DNA from 4 places in the Pseudomonas sp. HC1(2025) genome. Region 4 is predicted to be linked to each of the others. Evidence: predicted binding sites of a transcription regulator. Region 4 holds the regulator's gene; each other region holds the start of a gene.
What was found. Region 4 encodes sigma-54, which starts transcription at its own class of promoters, with help from an activator protein. Its sites were predicted from a motif close to ANTGGCATNNANNTTGCTNT; they were not measured.
Positions count from the first base shown of each region.

Region 1: a site for sigma-54 is predicted at 3,340-3,359, ahead of glnK (P-II family nitrogen regulator). Genes of this name have one in related genera too.
Region 2: a site for sigma-54 is predicted at 2,561-2,580, ahead of ACSSVH_RS07465 (CmpA/NrtA family ABC transporter substrate-binding protein). Genes of this name have one in related genera too.
Region 3: a site for sigma-54 is predicted at 1,603-1,622, ahead of flgB (flagellar basal body rod protein FlgB). Genes of this name have one in related genera too.

Region 1 is NZ_CP196017.1:5,656,016-5,660,826, forward strand. It holds gene ACSSVH_RS25545 (HAD family hydrolase) at 1-471, shown strand, start outside; gene sutA (dormancy-specific transcriptional regulator SutA) at 582-905, opposite strand; partial or broken gene ACSSVH_RS25555 (YjbQ family protein) at 1,009-1,230, opposite strand; gene ACSSVH_RS25560 (ammonium transporter) at 1,422-2,759, opposite strand; gene glnK (P-II family nitrogen regulator) at 2,794-3,132, opposite strand; gene ACSSVH_RS25570 (accessory factor UbiK family protein) at 3,553-3,813, shown strand; gene ACSSVH_RS25575 (YifB family Mg chelatase-like AAA ATPase) at 3,990-4,811, shown strand, end outside.
Region 2 is NZ_CP196017.1:1,683,527-1,688,337, reverse strand. It holds gene ACSSVH_RS07485 (quinone-dependent dihydroorotate dehydrogenase) at 1-461, opposite strand, end outside; gene ACSSVH_RS07480 (transglycosylase SLT domain-containing protein) at 552-1,016, opposite strand; gene ACSSVH_RS07475 (winged helix-turn-helix domain-containing protein) at 1,013-1,396, opposite strand; gene ACSSVH_RS07470 (secretin N-terminal domain-containing protein) at 1,598-2,458, opposite strand; gene ACSSVH_RS07465 (CmpA/NrtA family ABC transporter substrate-binding protein) at 2,705-3,931, shown strand; gene ACSSVH_RS07460 (ANTAR domain-containing response regulator) at 3,945-4,520, shown strand; gene ACSSVH_RS07455 (nitrate/nitrite transporter) at 4,768-4,811, shown strand, end outside.
Region 3 is NZ_CP196017.1:4,279,483-4,284,293, reverse strand. It holds gene cheR (protein-glutamate O-methyltransferase CheR) at 1-338, shown strand, start outside; gene ACSSVH_RS19030 (hypothetical protein) at 542-1,429, shown strand; gene flgB (flagellar basal body rod protein FlgB) at 1,666-2,073, shown strand; gene flgC (flagellar basal body rod protein FlgC) at 2,077-2,520, shown strand; gene flgD (flagellar hook assembly protein FlgD) at 2,537-3,268, shown strand; gene flgE (flagellar hook protein FlgE) at 3,300-4,619, shown strand.
Region 4 is NZ_CP196017.1:4,848,745-4,853,555, forward strand. It holds gene lptA (lipopolysaccharide transport periplasmic protein LptA) at 1-290, shown strand, start outside; gene lptB (LPS export ABC transporter ATP-binding protein) at 290-1,015, shown strand; gene ACSSVH_RS21690 (RNA polymerase factor sigma-54) at 1,200-2,693, shown strand; gene hpf (ribosome hibernation-promoting factor, HPF/YfiA family) at 2,769-3,074, shown strand; gene ptsN (PTS IIA-like nitrogen regulatory protein PtsN) at 3,087-3,551, shown strand; gene rapZ (RNase adapter RapZ) at 3,554-4,411, shown strand; gene ACSSVH_RS21710 (HPr family phosphocarrier protein) at 4,428-4,700, shown strand.

The DNA.
Region 1 (4,811 bases), 810 kb from region 4:
GCCTTTGAAGAGGCCGGTTATCCACAGCCGCAGGCCACGGAAATGGCCGATGTGTGTTTTGAAGCGTTTATTCATGCGCGGCACCAGCTCACGGTCTTCCCGGAAGCTGAGCCGATGCTGCAAGCCCTGCGCCAGCACTTCCTGCTGGGGGTGATCACCAATGGCAATGCCGATGTCCAGCGCGTGGGCCTGGCGGATTACTTCCACTTTGCCCTGAGGGCCGAAGATATCGGCATCGCCAAGCCGGATGCGCGCTTGTTTCAGGAAGCGTTGCAGCGAGGTGGGGTGGATGCCAGTGCGGCGGTACATATTGGCGACCATCCGGGCGATGACATCGCCGGGGCGCAGCAGGCGGGGTTACGGGCGGTGTGGTTCAACCCGGCGGGCAAGGTTTGGGAAGGCGAGAAATTGCCGGATGCGCAGATTCGCAGCTTGAGCGAGCTGCCTTCGCTGCTCCACAGCTGGAAATAACGCGACCCGACAAGCCAGCTCCCACATGGGTTTGCGGCACTGGCCATTTGTCTCAGGCATGAAAAAGCCCGCAGCGACGGCGGGCTTTTTCAGCAAGCAAGTAACCGGCCTCAGATAGGCCGACTGCCGTACTTGTTGTCCGGCTTCTTCGGTGGATCTGCCACCACGTTGGCCTCGACTTCCTGCACTTTGCCGCCCTTGGCGAGGAATTCTTCCATCGCGCGGGCCAGCGCATCGCGCTCTTTGTTCTTGGCTTCAACGCTCGGCAACTCATCAACCGACACAGCAGCCTTGGCCTTGCCCTTGGCGGTCGGGGCCGGCGCGTCATCGCCGCCGTCGTCGTCAGCTACGTCTTCGGCAGCCGCCTCAAGACCTTCTTCGGTTTCGTCGTCACCTACTTCGAGGTCGTCGTTTTCCAGATCATCGTCGCTCATGTTCTACCTCATGACTTGCGAAAAGCAGATTAGTTATAGCCCAGCTTCACCATCTGTCGAAGGCTGCCGGAAAAAAATCAACGTCCACCGGATAACCAGTGGCTTATGCCCCGTCACCGTGCAAGGTGCCGAGGACTTTACGAGCACCGCCATGATCACGCTGCTCGCCCAGATAAACGCCTTGCCATGTGCCCATTGCCAAATGGCCGGCCGTGACCGGCAAACTCAGTTGGCGAGCCGAAAGGCTGCCCTTGAAATGACCCGGGGCTTGGCCCGCAGGGTAATCAGGGTCTGCCGATGTATACAGTTCTGCGCCCATCGGCGCGCATTCTAGCGCGCTCTGGGAAAAAACAAAGTGCCGAATACGCCTACATGCCTGTAAGACATTCGCACACTGAAAAGTACCGTGTGGATCCGATCACAAACTCGACACAAAAATTCTCACACGCTTTCACCACAGGCAAATACCAGACAAAAAAATGCCCGGCAAGCCGGGCATGTTTTTTTCATAGGTTCTTACAAGTTGTAGCCACGTTCGTTGTGTTCCGCCAGGTCCAGGCCAACGGCCTCTTCCTCTTCGGTCACACGCAGGCCGATGGTCAAGTCCAGCACCTTGAGAATCACAAAGGTCACGACACCGGTGTAGATCACGGTAAAGCCTACGCCCTTGGCCTGGATCCAGACCTGTGCGGCAATATCGGTCACCGTGCCGAAGCCACCCAGGATCGGCGCCGCGAATACACCGGTGAGGATCGCCCCGACAATCCCGCCAACACCGTGCACGCCGAAGGCATCCAGGGAGTCATCGTAGCCCAGCTTGCGCTTGAGGCTGGTGGCGCAGAAGAAGCAGATCACGCCAGACGCCAGGCCGATCACCAGGGCGCCCATTGGGCCTACGGTACCAGCGGCCGGGGTGACGGCCACCAGGCCGGCAACCACACCCGAAGCGATGCCCAGGGCGCTTGGTTTGCCGTGGGTGATCCACTCGGCGAACATCCAGCCCAGCGCCGCAGCCGCGGTAGCGATCTGGGTCACCAGCATCGCCATGCCCGCCGTGCCGTTGGCCGCAGCAGCAGAGCCGGCGTTGAAGCCGAACCAACCGATCCACAGCATCGCCGCGCCGATCAGGGTGTAGCCCAGGTTATGCGGGGCCATCGGCGTAGTCGGGTAGCCTTTACGCTTGCCGAGCACGATGCACGCCACCAGGCCAGCCACACCGGCGTTGATGTGCACCACGGTGCCGCCAGCGAAGTCCAGCACGCCCCAGTCCCACATCAGGCCGCCGTTGCCGCTCCAGACCATGTGCGCGATCGGCGCATAGACCAGGGTGAACCAGATGGCCATGAACAGCAGCATGGCGGAAAACTTCATACGCTCGGCAAACGCACCGACGATCAGCGCCGGGGTGATGATCGCGAAGGTCATCTGGAAGGTGATGAACACCGCTTCCGGGAACAGCGCTGCAGGCCCAGTGATGCTGGACGGTGTGACACCCGCCAGGAACGCCTTGCCCATGCCGCCGAAGAACGAGTTGAAGTTGACGACGCCCTGCTCCATGCCGGTGGTGTCGAACGCAATGCTGTAGCCGTAGACGACCCACAGGATGCTGATCAGACCGGTAATGGCGAAGCACTGCATCATCACAGAAAGAATGTTTTTGGAGCGGACCATGCCGCCGTAGAACAGCGCCAGGCCAGGGATGGTCATGAACAGCACCAGTGCGGTGGCTGTCAGCATCCAGGCAGTGTCGCCGGAATTGAGGACTGGAGCCGCCACTTCGTCTGCCGCCATGGCCAGGCTGGGCATTACGATGGACAACAGGGCTCCTAGCCCTGCGAATTTACGCAGAGTCATATTGTTTTCTCCTGGGGCGTTGGGGTTTGGCGGCTTAGATTGCGTCGGTATCGGTTTCGCCGGTACGGATGCGAATAGCCTGTTCCAGATTGACCACGAAGATCTTGCCGTCGCCGATCTTGCCGGTGTTGGCCGCCTTGGTTATCGCCTCGATAACCCGATCAAGATCCTTGTCGTCAATGGCGACATCAATCTTCACCTTCGGCAGGAAATCGACTACGTATTCCGCGCCGCGATACAGCTCGGTATGACCCTTCTGCCGACCGAAGCCTTTGACCTCAGTGACGGTAATGCCCTGCACGCCGATCTCGGACAGTGACTCGCGTACATCGTCCAACTTGAACGGCTTGATGATGGCAGTGACTAGCTTCATGAAAACTCTCTCCCGAATTGGTGGACTTGCCCCAGGAAAACAAACCCGTCTCAAGTCTAAGCGCAGTGCCTGGCTTTGTAACGCATCGTCGCCTCGGCAATTGCCTTGTCGACGCCAGCTAACCGTTGGTGACGAAACATGTACCCTGGTCCGTCAGCGCACTGCATTCGTCACAGCGACTGCATCAGTGCATGGGTCATGATCGTCTAAGCAGAAACCTTGCCAGCTCCGTAAAAATCACTGAAATCAATCCGTTGCCCGCTCACACCGAGCAGTGGGCCGGTGTAGCAGCCCACATACGCACAAAAACAGTGCATCCGCATTCGGGCCAATGCGCGAAAAGCGTGCGCAGAGCACTGGGAAAAGACTATAGGCGCTGCGTGATACACTGCCGGCCAACTGTTTTCCGGAATGTTTCCCATGCTCGCGCCCAAAGACCTCCTCGACGCCCTGAGCGGCCACGCCTCTCGCCTGTTCAGCGGCGAGACCCCGCTGCCTCGCAATGAAATCGAAAGCCAGTTCAAGGCACTGCTGCAAAGCGGGTTCAGCAAACTGGACCTGGTCAGCCGGGAAGAATTCGACAGCCAGATGGTAGTCCTGGCCCGCACCCGAGCACGCCTGGAGAGCCTGGAGGCGAAGGTGGCAGAGTTGGAAGCACGGTTGAATCCACCCCAGGAATAACCACCCTGCCCCCTGTAGGAGCCGGCTTGCCGGCGATGGCTGTCTACCTGACACACCAAGCCGGCTCCTGCAATTTCAACGCCCGGATACGTTCAGTAAAACCTGCGCAAGGCGCCTCCCCCTCTCTCGTCTACCCTTGAAAAACCGCAAAGCGGCCCTCCCTTCAAGGAACGAACATGTCCCTCGCCATCGTCCACAGCCGCGCCCAGATCGGCGTCGAAGCCCCCGCCGTCACGGTCGAAGTGCATATGGCCAATGGCTTGCCGTCCCTGACCCTGGTGGGCTTGCCGGAGACTGCGGTCAAGGAAAGCAAAGACCGCGTGCGCAGCGCCATTCTCAACAGTGCGCTGCAATACCCCGCGCGCCGCATCACCCTTAACCTGGCGCCCGCCGACCTGCCCAAGGACGGCGGGCGTTTTGATCTGGCGATTGCCCTGGGGATTCTCGCGGCCAGCGTACAGGTGCCGGCACAGGCGTTGGATGGCGTGGAGTGCCTCGGCGAACTGGCCCTGTCTGGCGAAGTGCGTGCCGTCAAAGGTGTGTTGCCAGCCGCATTGGCCGCACGCAAGGCCGGGCGCAGCGTGATCGTGCCCAGGGCCAATGCCGAGGAGGCATGCCTGGCCTCGGGGTTGAAGGTGATTGCGGTGGATCATCTGCTGCAAGTGGTGGCGCACCTGAATGGGCTGGTGCCGATCGAGCCTTACACGTCCGACGGATTGCTGTACCTGAACAAACCTTACCCGGACCTGAGCGAGGTGCAGGGCCAACTGGCCGCCAAGCGCGCACTGCTGATTGCGGCAGCGGGTGCCCACAACTTGCTGTTCAGCGGGCCACCCGGCACCGGCAAGACCTTGCTTGCCAGCCGCCTGCCCGGCCTGCTACCGCCCTTGAGCGAACAGGAGGCGCTGGAAGTGGCGGCGATCCAATCAGTGGTCAGCCTGGCGCCGTTGAGCCACTGGCCTCATCGGCCCTTTCGCCAGCCGCACCATTCCGCGTCC
Region 2 (4,811 bases), 2.7 Mb from region 4:
TAGTCATCCACCGCACGCTCCACCGGGGTATCGAAGTTCTTGCCGATATTGATCCCGAGGATGCCCTTGTACTTGGCGGCCTGTACCCGGGACAACAGGTGGTCAACCCCCAGGTTGTTGAAGCCCATGCGGTTGATGATCGCCTCGGCTTCCGGCAGGCGGAAAATGCGCGGCTTGGGATTGCCCGGCTGCGGGCGCGGCGTGACGGTGCCGATCTCGACAAAACCGAACCCCAGCTGCGCGAAGCCATCGATGGCCGCGCCATTCTTGTCCAGGCCAGCCGCCAGGCCCACCGGGTTGGGAAAATCGAGCCCCATCACCGACACCGGCATCTTCGCCGGCGCCTTGCACACCAGGCCATTGAGCCCCAGGCGGCCACCCGCGCCGATCAGGTCCAGGGACAGATCGTGGGAAGTTTCCGGGGAGAGTTTGAACAACAGCTGGCGGGCCAGGGTATACATGGGCGGGCTTGACTCGGATGGCGGCAAAAGGTGGCGGCGATTATAGCCGGGGTGGCGGGTCCGTGCGAGGCATGGCACACCGCCGGTCGATCATCCATTGCGATGGGCCATCAACTCTTCATAGCGGCTCCAGATCTTCTGCGCGTAGCGCAGGCGCAACGCGTCACGCTCGGTCCCCGCCCCAGGCCCGACGTTATAGGCGCCCACGGCAGTCCAGTTGTAGCCAAACTGCTTGATGAAGCCGGCCAGGATCGAGGCCCCCACCTCGACCGACAGACAGGGCTCATCCAACAGGCGCTGCTCGGTAATGCCCTGCTTGAGCAGGCGAGGCAGATGGATGCTGTTGATTTGCATCAGGCCAATATCATAGGTGCCGTTGTTATTGCTGTAGTTCATGGCCTCGGCACGGTAGCCGGACTCCACAGCGGCAATCGCCTGCAACAGTTCCGGCTCGATATCGTATTGACGAGCGGCCTCGGCCCAGCAGTACGCCCGGGCTTCGCCTGCCCCGCCCAGGCAAAGCAACAACAGTCCCAGCCGGCAGGCGCGTTTCATGCCCGCTCGCCATACCATCCACAGGCAGGGCACGCACCTGGCGCTTTGCCCGCCGCCTGCGCCGGGCCAGGTGGCTCGATCACCCGCACCCGGCCATTGAAGCGATAACCACGGCCATACACGGTCGCGATCAGCGCCCGGTCGCCCTCCAACTGCTTGCGCAGCGCGTAGATGCACCGGGTCAGGGACTCTTCGGCGATATCGGTATGGGGCCAGACCTGCTCCAGCAGGTGGTCCTTGCTGACCAGCACGCCGGGCGTGGCCAGCAACAGGCGCAACACGTGACATTCCTTGGGTGGTAGCTGAATGTCGCGACCTTCAGTGGTCAACCTGCCATCCGCCTGCAACCTCCAATGACCAAAGGCGAGGGACGCCGCCATCAAGCCCTCAACTGCAACAACCATTCAAACCTCTGTACCTGTCTGCGGACATTCACGGCGCCCTGATTTTCCATAGCGCACCGTCTGGGAGATAGGGCGACTATAGAAACCCGCAGCCAGTTTCACGTTAGGAAAAAGCCCGCTGCTTCGAAGTTTTCCGGGAGTGTTGCGTAGGAACTTTCGAAGTCTGTACAAACCCCGCTACGGCTCGGCGATCCGCGCAAATGCACGCCGCACACGCTCGTATTGCTCGGCACTCAAGGGCGTCGAAGTGACGGAATGCGCGGGTGTGTCCAGCTCAGCCACCAGTTTTTTGATCAGCCTCAACTGCTGCTCACTGCCTTTGACCAGCAGGCTGTTGGTCTCTGGGTAGGCGATTACCACCGCGCCGGTGCCGGCCTTGCGCCCCAGCGTGGCGAGCTGTTTCTCGAGCAGCGTGGCGACACCCGGCACGGTGATGGTCTGCGAGCCCATGTCATACCGACGGTCCGAGACGTCGGCATTCTGCACCTGGACTACGCCCACTTCAGGCGGGGCCTCGCGTCGCGCCGGGCGCGGGCGATCCATCAACTGGGCCAGGCGCAGGACGTGGTCGACGTAGTTGGCGGGCCCCGACACATAAAACAATCGGGCGCCGGCCTTGCGCAGGGGGTAACGCGCCTCTTCGAGCCCCGCGCGGCGCATGACCTGGCGCAATCGGTCGACGGTCATGTAGCGCAGGGTCACCCCGGAACTCTTGGCCTCGCTGGCGTCGTAGAGATGCAGCACCTGGCCGTCGCTGTACCAGATCAGATCGTGCTGTAACGCCACGCTCTCCAGGACCGCTTGTGCATGGGCAAAATCAAAATGCCCGGTAATGCGCTTGCCCGCCGCCAGTTTGCTGACCACGATGGGCTGGCCCAGGGGCACCGCAAGCCGTCTGAAGAAGCCTTGTAGGCTTTCGTCCCACATCAGATAGGACTCGCCCATGGCCGGCAAGGCATTGAGCATCAACAGACCGCCCAGCAGCCAGCGCTGTAAAAAGCCACGACAGGTCGTTGCAGTAGATCGATCAAGGAGCACGCCGGGTTTCCTGGACGGTGTTGCGTGAAAGAGCGCCATAGTGAAAGCCCACCCGGGTGCAATCTTGATGAAAACCTGATCAACCACCACTCGCCCGGGCGCCGTGGCATGTGCCTTGCTTTGCCCTACCCAGCGCAGCCCGCGCCAACGCCGGAACGGGCTCACAGACAAAGGCGTCGTTACCTGCCGCGGCTTGCATGCCGCCTGGCATGACGACGCCTTTTTTCATACAGAAGGTAGGTTTAAATGAGTGATCAGCTCGGCAACAGCCAGGCCAACAACCCTCTGGCCTGGGTCAACGGCAGCGATGCCCCGGAAAAGAGCAGCCTCGACCTGGGCTTCATGGCCTTGAGCGATTGTGCCTCGCTGGTGGTCGCGGCGACCCAGGGGTTTGCCCAGCCCTACGGCCTGACGCTAAACCTCAAGCGCCAGTCATCCTGGGCCGGCCTGCGGGACAAGCTGGTCAGCGGCGAACTCGACGCCGCCCACAGCCTGTACGGCCTGATCTATGCGGTGCATCTGGGCATCGGCGGCGTTGCGCCGACCGACATGGCGGTGCTGATGGGCCTGAACCAGAATGGCCAGGGCATCAACCTGTCCCAGGGCCTGCAACAACAGGGCGTGACCAGTCCTGAGGCACTGGCGCGCAAGGTGCACCAAAGCCGGACAAAACTGACCTTCGCCCAGACGTTTCCTACCGGCACCCACGCCATGTGGTTGTATTACTGGCTGGCTAGCCAGGGCATTCATCCATTGCGGGATGTGGACAGTGTGGTAGTGCCGCCGCCGCAGATGGTCGCGCACCTGCAAGCCGGGCGGATCGACGGCCTGTGTGTCGGCGAACCCTGGTGCGCCAGCGCGGCGCAACAGCACCAGGGTTTTACCCTCGCCACCAGCCAGGCGATCTGGCCGGACCACCCGGAGAAAGTCCTGGGCTGCACCCAGGCGTTTGTCGAGCAGTACCCCAACACCGCCCGGGTGCTGGTGATGGCGGTCCTGGAAGCCAGCCGCTTTATCGACGACAGCATCGAAAACCGACGTTCCACCGCGCAACTGCTGAGCGCCCGGGAATACCTGGACGCCCCGCTCGACTGCATCGAGCCACGGCTGCTGGGCGCCTATGCCGACGGCCTGGGCAACCACTGGCAGGACGCGCACGCGCTGCGCTTCCATGGCGAGGGCGAGGTCAACCTGCCGTACCTGTCCGATGGCATGTGGTTCATGACCCAGTTCCGCCGCTGGGGCCTTTTGCGGGAAGACCCCGATTACCTCGCCGTGGCCCGCCAGGTGCAACAACTGGATCTCTATCGCCAGGCCGCAAGCGCCGTGGGCGTGGCGGCCATGGACACGCAGATGCGCAGCAGCCAATTGATCGACGGCAAGGTCTGGGACGGCTCGGACCCGGCCGGTTATGCCCGCAGTTTCCGCCTGCATGCCCTGGCCGACGATGTCGTCCGCCAGGCATTGCGCTGACCGGAGGCCACCCATGTTGCGAATCCTGCTGATCAATGACACCCCACGCAAAGTCGGGCGCCTCAAGAGCGCGCTGACCGAGGCCGGTTTTGAGGTAATCGACGAGTCCGGCCTGACCATCGACCTGCCGGCGCGCGTCGAAACGGTGCGCCCGGACGTGATTCTGATCGATACCGAATCACCCGGGCGCGATGTGATGGAGCAAGTGGTGCTGGTCAGCCGCGACCAGCCGCGGCCCATCGTGATGTTTACCGACGAACATGATCCCGGGGTAATGCGCCAGGCGATCAAGTCCGGGGTCAGCGCCTACATCGTCGAAGGCATCCAGGCCCAGCGCCTGCAACCGATCCTTGATGTCGCCATGGCGCGCTTCGAGAGCGACCAGGCCTTGCGCGCACAACTACTGGCCCGCGACCAGCAACTGGCGGAACGCAAGCGCATCGAGCTGGCCAAGGGCTTGCTGATGAAAATGAAGGACTGCAATGAGGAACAGGCCTACACCCTGATGCGCCGCCAGGCCATGAGCCGCCAGCAGAAGTTGATCCAGGTGGCGGAGCAGATTATTGCCATGAGTGAATTGCTAGGCTGAGCCACACAACCGCAATCGCCCAAGGTGGGAACGGGCCTGCCCGCGAGGGCAATGTCACGGTTGGCGCAAGACTTGCTAACTAAACACCACAGGTAGCCAACGGCGGTTGCCCCTCCACGACAAAGACGTCGCACATCCGGTTTGCCCAGGCGAACCCGGTGGCGGCGTTTTTTCGTTTGGATGGGGCGGCCTTCGCTGGCCGTTCCATCACCAGGCCTTCTACAAGATCCCCAATCTGAGGTGCGTGATGAAATCAAGCTTCTGGAAATCCGGGCACACCCCGACCTTGTT
Region 3 (4,811 bases), 570 kb from region 4:
TGGGCCGCGGCCTGTCCCCGGAGCGCCTGCAGCGTTACTTCGACCCCAAGGGCGCCGGGCGCTGGGCGGTCAAGGCGCCGATCAAGAGCCGGGTGGAGTTCCGCTCGTTCAACCTGCTGGACAGCTACGCCAGCCTTGGCAAGTTCGACATCGTGTTTTGCCGCAACGTCTTGATCTACTTCTCGGCTGAAGTGAAGAAGGACATCCTGCTGCGCATCCACGGTACGCTCAAGCGTGGCGGCTATTTGTTCCTCGGCGCGTCCGAGGCGCTGAACGGTTTGCCGGATCATTACCAGATGGTGCAGTGCAGCCCAGGCATTATCTACCAGGCCAAGTGATGGCTTGAGCCGAGCCGACGCAAAAGGGAGCCCCCAGGGGCTCCTTTTTTTTGTCCGGCGATCCTGGGGCGTGCCCTGCTGGAACTGATGTTTCCTTCCTCACCACCCAGCATTGGGTGGGCAAATTCAGCCCGCCCAATACGAAAAGTCGTGTTTGCGACGGTGGGATTGACTCTTCGTCGCGCTCACCAGAAGGAGGGTGTATGGGAAACGTTTCATCAGGGTACGGTCCGCAAGGCGCACGGTTTGCATTCGATTCTTCAGTTGAACAGCGGCGTATCGATGACCCCTTGGCGGGAAGAGGGCAGGCAGGTTCAAGGCCTGTATTTGGCGCCCATGGCCCCAGGCCGCCGGGTATGAATTTTGTCTCGGGTAATCCCAGGGCTTCGAGCCAGCCTTTCAATTATGGCGCTTATCCATCCGGCGGTAATTCTGCCCTGGCTCACAACAATTTTTTTCCTTCCAATAGCGCGACGCCGGGGAGAAAAACCGCGGATATTTTTGGCGGTTTTTTCCAGAGTGAAAACGGCAACTGCGCCACTATTTCAGCCATCAAGGCCTCAATGCAGCGTTTTGGCCAGAAACCGACCGATATCTTCAAGGACGTGAAGAAAACCGCCAATGGCTACCATGTCACCATGCGGGATGGGAAAACCGTGGATTTGACCCGGCAGGAACTGCAACAGGCCACCCAGCACGCCGGGCTCAAAGGAAGTGATCCCGCGATGATCAAGGACGCCAGCTTTATATACGCCGTCAGTGCCAAGCGGGCGCAGAACGAAAACCACGAAGGATCAGGGCACAGCTATGCCAAGGCCTTGGACTCTCTTAAAAACGGTGAGTACACCAAGGATGTGTTTGTCCGGTTGGGCCTGAAGGATCATGTCAGGCAGGGGACTTTGCGCGACTTGCAAAGTGGCATGGTGGGTACGATAGACAAGGATGTGGGCGGTGCCGGTACCGCGCACTCGATGGCGGTAATTGGGGGAATGGAGGAGCGCTGGGGCAAAGTGGGACAGCGAGCCACAGCGGGCAAGATTTCCGATGGCAGGGGGCACGAATGGAAAGAGAACGTATTGGTTCTGACTTGATGGCACTCCTCCAGGCCACCTCCGCAGGAACCGGCAATCCGGCTCCTGCCGCTTTCTTTAAACGGCAATGCCCATTGCCGCTTTCCTGACGTTTCGCGGAAAAGCGTTGCCGCTTTTGCGCCATTGCCGCCGGCAATGCCTGCCTAACCCCTTGATTTATTGGGGTTGATAAACCTGGCATGGGGCTTGCTATAACCCTGTTACGAAAAGCAGGTCAGCCCCTAAAGGTTTCCGCCATGAGCATCAGCTTCGATAAAGCGCTCGGTATCCACGAACAAGCCCTGGGCTTCCGCGCCCAGCGTGCCGAAGTCCTGGCTAACAACATCGCCAACGCCGATACCCCGAACTACAAGGCTCGGGACCTGGACTTTGCCGCCGTGCTCGCCGCACAGAGCGACAAGACCAAGAACGGCTCCTTCGCCTTGAACATGACCAATAACCGTCATATCGAAGCCCAGGGCCTGAGCAGTGGCGATGAGTCGCTGATGTATCGCACGCCGATGCAGCCGTCGATCGACCAGAACACCGTCGATGCGCAGCTGGAGCAATCGAACTACGCCGAGAACTCGGTGAACTTCCAGGCCAGCTTCACCCTGCTCAACAGCAAATTCAAAGGGCTGATGTCAGCCCTGCGCGGAGAGTAAGCCATGTCTCTATCCAGTGTTTTCAATATTGCCGGTAGTGGCATGAGCGCCCAGACCACGCGTCTGAACACGGTCGCCAGTAACATTGCCAACGCCGAGACAGTGTCGTCGAGCATCGACCAGACCTACCGCGCCCGGCACCCGGTGTTCGCCACCATGTTTCAGGCCGGTCAGAACGGCGGCAGCGATTCGTTGTTCCAGAGCCAGGATGCTGCCGGCCAGGGCGTCCAGGTGCTGGGGGTGGTCGAAGACCAGAGCAACCTCGAAGCGCGCTACGAGCCCAATCATCCTGCCGCGAACGAAAAGGGCTACGTGTACTACCCCAACGTCAACGTGGTCGAGGAAATGGCTGACATGATTTCCGCCAGTCGCTCGTTCCAGACCAACGCGGAAATGATGAACACCGCCAAAGCCATGATGCAGAAGGTCCTGACCCTCGGTCAGTGATAAGGGGCGCTAAAGCATGTCTGTCACTAACGATGTGTCGAATCAGTCGACGATCCAGAGTCTGTTCGACTCCAAGGTCAAGGATGCCAAGTCCAGCCAGGGCAACCTGGCCGACACGGCCAAGGCGGCCTCGGGCAACCAGTCCCTGGGCAAGGATGCGTTTCTGCAACTGCTGGTTACCCAGCTCAAGAACCAGAACCCGCTGTCGCCCCAGGACAACGGCGCGTTCGTCGCGCAACTGGCGCAGTTCAGCAGCCTGGAAGGCATCAACACCCTGAACGACTCGGTGAACACCATCACCGGCAACTACAAGTCGTCGCAGGCACTGCAAGCCTCGTCGCTGGTCGGGCGTTCGGTGATTATCGAAACCAACAAGGCCATGGTCGACACCAGCAAGAGCTTCACCGGCTCGGTCGCCGTGGGTTCGTCGGTGGGCAACGTCACCGTCAAGGTCACCGACAAGGACGGCAAGCTGGTCAAGACCATCGATCTGGGCGCCCAGAGCGCCGGCAAGTCGGACTTTATCTGGGACGGCAAGAACGAGGCGGGCGAGCAGTTGGATTCCGGCACCTACACCTTCGCGGCCAGCACCAAGAATGACGCTGGTGATTCGGTTGCCCTGAAAACCTCGCTGCCGGCCACGGTCACCAGCGTGACCTTGAGCCAGACTGGCGGCGAAATGCTGCTCAATCTTTCTGGCGGCATGGGCAGCATCAAGCTGTCGCAAATTCAGACTATCGGTACATAGAGCCGGCTAGATACGGCAAGAGGAGAGAAACATGTCTTTTAATATCGGCCTTAGCGGCCTCTATGCGGCCAACAAACAACTGGACGTGACCGGCAACAACATCGCCAACGTCGCGACCACTGGCTTCAAGTCGTCCCGCGCAGAGTTCGGCGACATTTATGCGGCGTCCCGCTTGGGCACTGGCAATAAAACCATCGGCACGGGCGTTAACCTGGCGGCGGTCTCCCAACAATTCACCCAGGGTGAAGTCAACGGCAGCGGTGGCGTGTTGGACATGGGTATCCAGGGCGGCGGCTTCTTCGTGCAGAAGGGCAGCGACGGCTCGCTGGAGTACACCCGTAATGGCTCGTTCCAGGCGAACAAGGACGGCTACATCACCAACAACACCGGCACCTCGCGCCTGCAGGGCTACGCTGCCGATGAAGATGGCAAAATCTCCAAGAGCGGCCTGACCGACCTGCGGATCAACCTGTCCAACTTGCCGCCCAAAGCGTCGACCAAGGTTGATTCCAGCAGCAACCTGAACTCCTCCAAGCCGGTGATCGACCAGACGACCAGCCCGTTTGATCCGACTGAAGCGAGCACGTTTACCGAGCAGTACGGCACCACGTTGTATGACACTCAAGGCAATGCCCATGAGATGGTGCAGTACATGGTGAAAACCGGCTCCAATACCTGGAAGTCCTACACCCTGATCGACGGACGCAATCCTGACGGTACGCCGGTCAAGGGCACAGGTGCGGTTGCGCCGGTGGCCTCCACGGTGACATTTGATACATCAGGCACGCTCAAGGGGATCGTCACTCCGCCAAGCACCGTATCCAACACCACCCTGACCATCAGCAACTGGAAGCCGGGCGTCATGGACAATGGCGTGTGGAACCCTGACAACGGGGCTGCTGCCAACCCGGGCGGTATTGCGATCAACATGTCTGATATCACTCAGTACAACTCGGCCAGCTACCGCAACCCGCCGATCACTGATGGCTATGCCACCGGCGAAATCACCGGGCTGAAAATCGACGGCAGCGGTGTGCTGTTCGCCACCTTCAGCAACCAGCAGAGCAAGGCCATCGGCCAGATCTCCCTGGCCAGCTTCAATAATGAGCAAGGCCTGCAGCCCGCAGGTGGCACCACCTGGAAAGAAACCTTCGCCTCGGGCCAGCCTGGCTACGATGCACCAGAAGCCGGGACCCTGGGCTCGATCGTGGCCAACTCCCTGGAGAACTCCAACGTCAACCTGACCAATGAGCTGGTGGACCTGATCAAGGCCCAGAGCAACTACCAGGCGAACGCCAAGACCATCTCCACCCAGAGCACCATCATGCAGACCATCATTCAGATGACCTGATGCGCTAGTGCTGCACAAGAAGCCCCTCCTAGGAGGGGCTTTTTTGTGGGCGTAGGAAAACCCAGCGCAGAGCATCAGGTAACGCGTTGAAATGCATGGGAAGGAACACTCCGCTCCTGCTTCGCCACTGATGGGGCCAGAGCCCTGTTGGCTCACCAATCTTGGGAGGGCGGAGCATGGAGAGTCTAGGGT
Region 4 (4,811 bases):
TGACCTCGGTGGGCAACCTGGCCTATTTCGAGCAGCAACAGGCGGCGACCGACCCAGCTCCGATCAAGGGCTACGGCGTGACCATCCAGTACCATGCCCCGCAGAATCGCATCGTACTGACCGACCGCGCCAAAGTGATCAGCAGTGACGGCAACTCGACCGAAGGCGAGAAAATCGTCTACGACACCGTCAAGCAGGTAGCCACTGCCGGCCGCGCCAATGGCACCAAGGTCACTGCGCCACGTCCGCGCATCGACATGGTTATCCAGCCGAAGAAGAAGGCCCAGTAATGGCAACCCTGAAAGCCCAGCATCTGGCCAAGGCCTATAAAAGCCGTCAGGTCGTGCGCGACGTCAGCCTGTCGATCGACAGCGGCCAGATCGTCGGCCTGCTTGGCCCCAACGGTGCCGGCAAGACCACCTGCTTCTACATGATTGTCGGCCTGGTCCAGGCGGACCAGGGTCGCGTATTGATCGACGACCTGGACGTCAGCCACCAGCCCATGCACGGTCGTGCACGGGCCGGGATCGGCTATCTCCCCCAGGAGGCGTCGATCTTCCGCAAACTGTCGGTGTCCGACAACATCATGGCGATCCTTGAAACCCGCAAGGAACTGGATCGCGACGGACGCCGCCAGGAGCTGGAAAGCCTGCTCCAGGAGTTCCACATCAACCACATTCGCGACAACCTCGGCATGAGCCTGTCCGGCGGCGAGCGCCGTCGCGTGGAAATCGCCCGCGCCCTGGCCACTGCACCGAAGTTCATCCTGCTGGATGAACCCTTCGCCGGTGTCGACCCGATTTCGGTAGGCGACATCAAGCAGATCATCCATCACCTCAAGGCCAAGGGGATCGGCGTACTGATCACCGACCACAACGTGCGTGAGACCCTGGATATCTGCGAAACCGCCTACATCGTCAACGACGGCCAACTGATTGCCGAAGGCGACTCCGCCACCATCCTGGCCAACGAACTGGTCAAGGAAGTGTACCTGGGGCACGAGTTCCGCCTGTAAGCGCTGGGGTGTCAGGACATTCGCCATCAGGCGCGGGAGTCAATAAAAACCTCATTATTTTTATTGTTACCGCGCTCTAGGCAAAGCCCCCGATATCAGGCATATAATTTGCTTATGTTTGGCGCTCACGCGCCCTGTCGTGGATGGCGCATTGCGCCGGCGAATAAGGTGTTAAGCCCCTGCCATGAAACCATCGCTAGTCCTGAGAATGGGCCAGCAGCTGACGATGACACCGCAGCTGCAACAGGCCATCCGCCTGCTCCAATTGTCGACCCTGGACCTGCAACAGGAAATCCAGGAGGCCCTGGAGTCCAACCCGATGCTCGAACGCCAGGAAGAAGGCGACGACTTCGATAATGCCGACCCGCTGGCCGACAACATAGAGCAAAAACCCAACACTGACGTCCAGGAACCGTCCTACCAGGAAACCGCACCCACGGTGGATAACCTGGAAGAAGGCGAATGGAACGAACGCATCCCCAATGAACTGCCGGTGGATACGGCCTGGGAAGATGTCTACCAGACCAGCGCCAGCAGCCTGCCCAGCAACGATGATGACGAGTGGGACTTCACCACCCGCACCTCCGTCGGCGAAAGCCTGCAGAGCCACTTGCTGTGGCAACTGAACCTTGCCCCGATGTCCGACACCGATCGCCTGATCGCCGTGACCCTGATCGACTGCATCAACAATCAGGGCTACCTGGACGAAACCCTTGAAGAAATCCTCGAGGCCTTCGACCCGGAGCTGGATATCGAGCTGGACGAAATCGAAGCGGTCCTGCACCGCATCCAGCAGTTCGAGCCTGCCGGCATTGGCGCGCGCAACCTCAGCGAGTGCCTGTTGCTGCAATTGCGCCAACTGCCCGCCAAGACACCGTGGCTGACCGAGGCCCAACGCCTGGTCACCGATTACATCGACCTGTTGGGCAGCCGCGACTACAGCCAGCTGATGCGCCGGATGAAGCTCAAGGAAGATGACCTGCGCCAGATCATCGAACTGGTACAGAGCCTCAACCCGCGCCCAGGCTCGCAGATCGAGTCCAGCGAAGCCGAATATGTCGTACCTGACGTAATTGTGCGCAAGGACAACGAGCGCTGGCTGGTGGAACTGAACCAGGAATCGGTGCCACGCCTGCGGGTCAACCCGCAGTACGCAGGCTTCGTGCGCCGGGCCGATACCAGTGCCGACAACACGTTCATGCGCAACCAGTTGCAGGAAGCACGCTGGTTCATCAAGAGCCTGCAAAGCCGCAACGAGACCTTGATGAAAGTGGCCACCCAGATCGTCGAGCATCAGCGCGGCTTCCTGGAGTACGGCGACGAAGCGATGAAGCCGCTGGTACTGCATGACATTGCCGAGGCTGTCGGCATGCATGAATCGACTATTTCCCGGGTCACTACGCAGAAATTCATGCATACCCCACGGGGTATATATGAGCTGAAATACTTTTTCTCCAGCCACGTCAGCACCTCCGAGGGCGGCGAATGCTCGTCCACGGCGATCCGCGCGATCATCAAAAAACTGGTTGCGGCGGAAAATCAGAAAAAGCCGTTGAGTGACAGCAAGATCGCTGGTTTACTGGAAGCACAAGGCATTCAGGTCGCCCGTCGAACCGTCGCCAAGTACCGCGAGTCCCTTGGGATCGCGCCTTCCAGCGAGCGTAAGCGGTTGATGTGACGGGCAGGCCACAGCGTTCCAGTGGCGGGTATCCCTACCCGCCGCTTTATGCACTGGCAACGAAGGAGAAGCTGTATGCAAGTCAACATCAGTGGACACCAACTGGAAGTGACCGAACCGCTGCGCGCCTACATCAGCGAAAAACTCAAACGAATTGAGGGGCATTTCGACAAGATCACCAATGTGCAAGTCATCATGTCTGTCGAAAAGCTGAAGCAGAAAATCGAAGCCACCTTGCGTATACCCGGCGGGGAAGTAGTCGCCAATGCAGAGCATTCAGACATGTATGCCGCCATTGACGACCTGACCGACAAGCTGGATCGCCAAATCAAAAAGCATAAGGAAAAGCAGCAGAGCCTTCTTCAAGGCACAGGCCGCTAACACTCCCCACCCATGATTCGACTTGAAACCATCCTGACCCCCGGCCGTTCCCTCGTGAACGCGCCGGGCGGCAGTAAAAAGAAAGCCCTCGAACAGATTGCCAACCTGATCAGCCGCGAAGTGCCTGAACTGGTGATGCAAGACGTGTATGAGGCCCTGATCGCCCGTGAAAAACTTGGCTCGACCGGTTTTGGCAACGGCATCGCTATTCCTCATTGCCGCCTCAAAGGCTGTGAAACACCGGTAAGCGCCCTGCTGCACCTGGACGCCCCCATTGATTTCGACGCCATCGATGGCGCTCCGGTTGACCTGCTGTTCGTCCTTCTGGTCCCGGAAGCGGCCACCGATGCACACCTGGAGCTGCTCCGGCAGATCGCCAGCATGCTCGACCGTGAAGAAGTACGTAAGAAACTGCGTAGCGCCAGCACCAATGAAGCGCTGTATCAGGTTGTCCTAGATGAGCAAAGCGGGCAGTAATCATGCGTTTGATCATCGTCAGCGGGCGTTCCGGCTCAGGTAAAAGTACGGCCCTCAATGTGTTAGAGGACAACGGCTTCTATTGCATCGACAACTTGCCGGCTGGCCTCCTGCCCGAGCTGGCTGAGCGCGCGCTGATCCATACCGAACTGGCGCAACCGTTGGTGGCCGTTTCGATCGATGCACGCAACCTACCCAGCCACCTCACGCGATTCCCGGAATTGCTTGAAGAGGTACGTGCCAAGCATATTCATTGCGACGTGCTGTACCTGGACGCCGACGAAGAAACGCTGCTCAAGCGCTTCTCGGAGACCCGTCGCCGCCACCCGCTGAGCAGCCCACACCGCTCGCTGGCCGAAGCCATCGAAGACGAGACCAAGCTGTTGGGGCCGATCATCGATTTGGCCGACCTCAAGATCAATACCACTAGCCTGAACCTTTACCAGCTGCGTGACGCCATCAAGCTGCGCCTGCTGAACCAACCGGAACCGGGCACGGCCTTCCTGGTTGAATCCTTTGGTTTCAAGCGGGGCATGCCGGTAGACGCCGACCTGGTATTTGACGTGCGTTGCCTGCCCAACCCTTATTGGAAGCCGGAACTGCGCGATCAGTCCGGGCTGGACCTACCGGTTGCCGAGTACCTGGCGGCGCAACCGGATGTGGAAGAGATGTTCCAGGACATCTCCAGCTACCTGCTCAAGTGGCTACCGCGCTTTGCCGCCAGCAACCGGGCCTACGTCACCATCGCTATCGGCTGTACCGGCGGGCATCACCGCTCCGTCTACCTGACCGAGCGGCTGGGCCAGGTCTTGCAGAAAACCCTCAAGAATGTCCAGGTTCGCCACCGCGACCTCAGCTGAAAGGAACACCTTCGCGATGCCCGCTCTGGAAATTGAAATCATCAACAAACTGGGCCTGCATGCCCGCGCGTCGGCTAAATTTGTCGGGGTAGCGGGCCAGTTTCCTTGCCAGGTGCGTGCCGGGCGTACACCGGAGTCCATGGTCGATGGTAAAAGCATCATGGCCATGATGATGCTCGCCGCAGGCAAGGGCACCAAGATTCATCTGAAGACCGAAGGTGAGCAGGAGCAGGAAGCGCTGGATGCGCTGGTGAAGCTAATCAACAATTACTTCGATGAAGGCGAATAGCCCCTGTACGGGCTTGCGTGGGAGCTGGCTTGCCTGCGATAGCATCACCTCGGTCTAGACGAAAAACCGGGGTGCCTGCATCGCAGGCAAGCCAGCTCCTACATTGGGTTT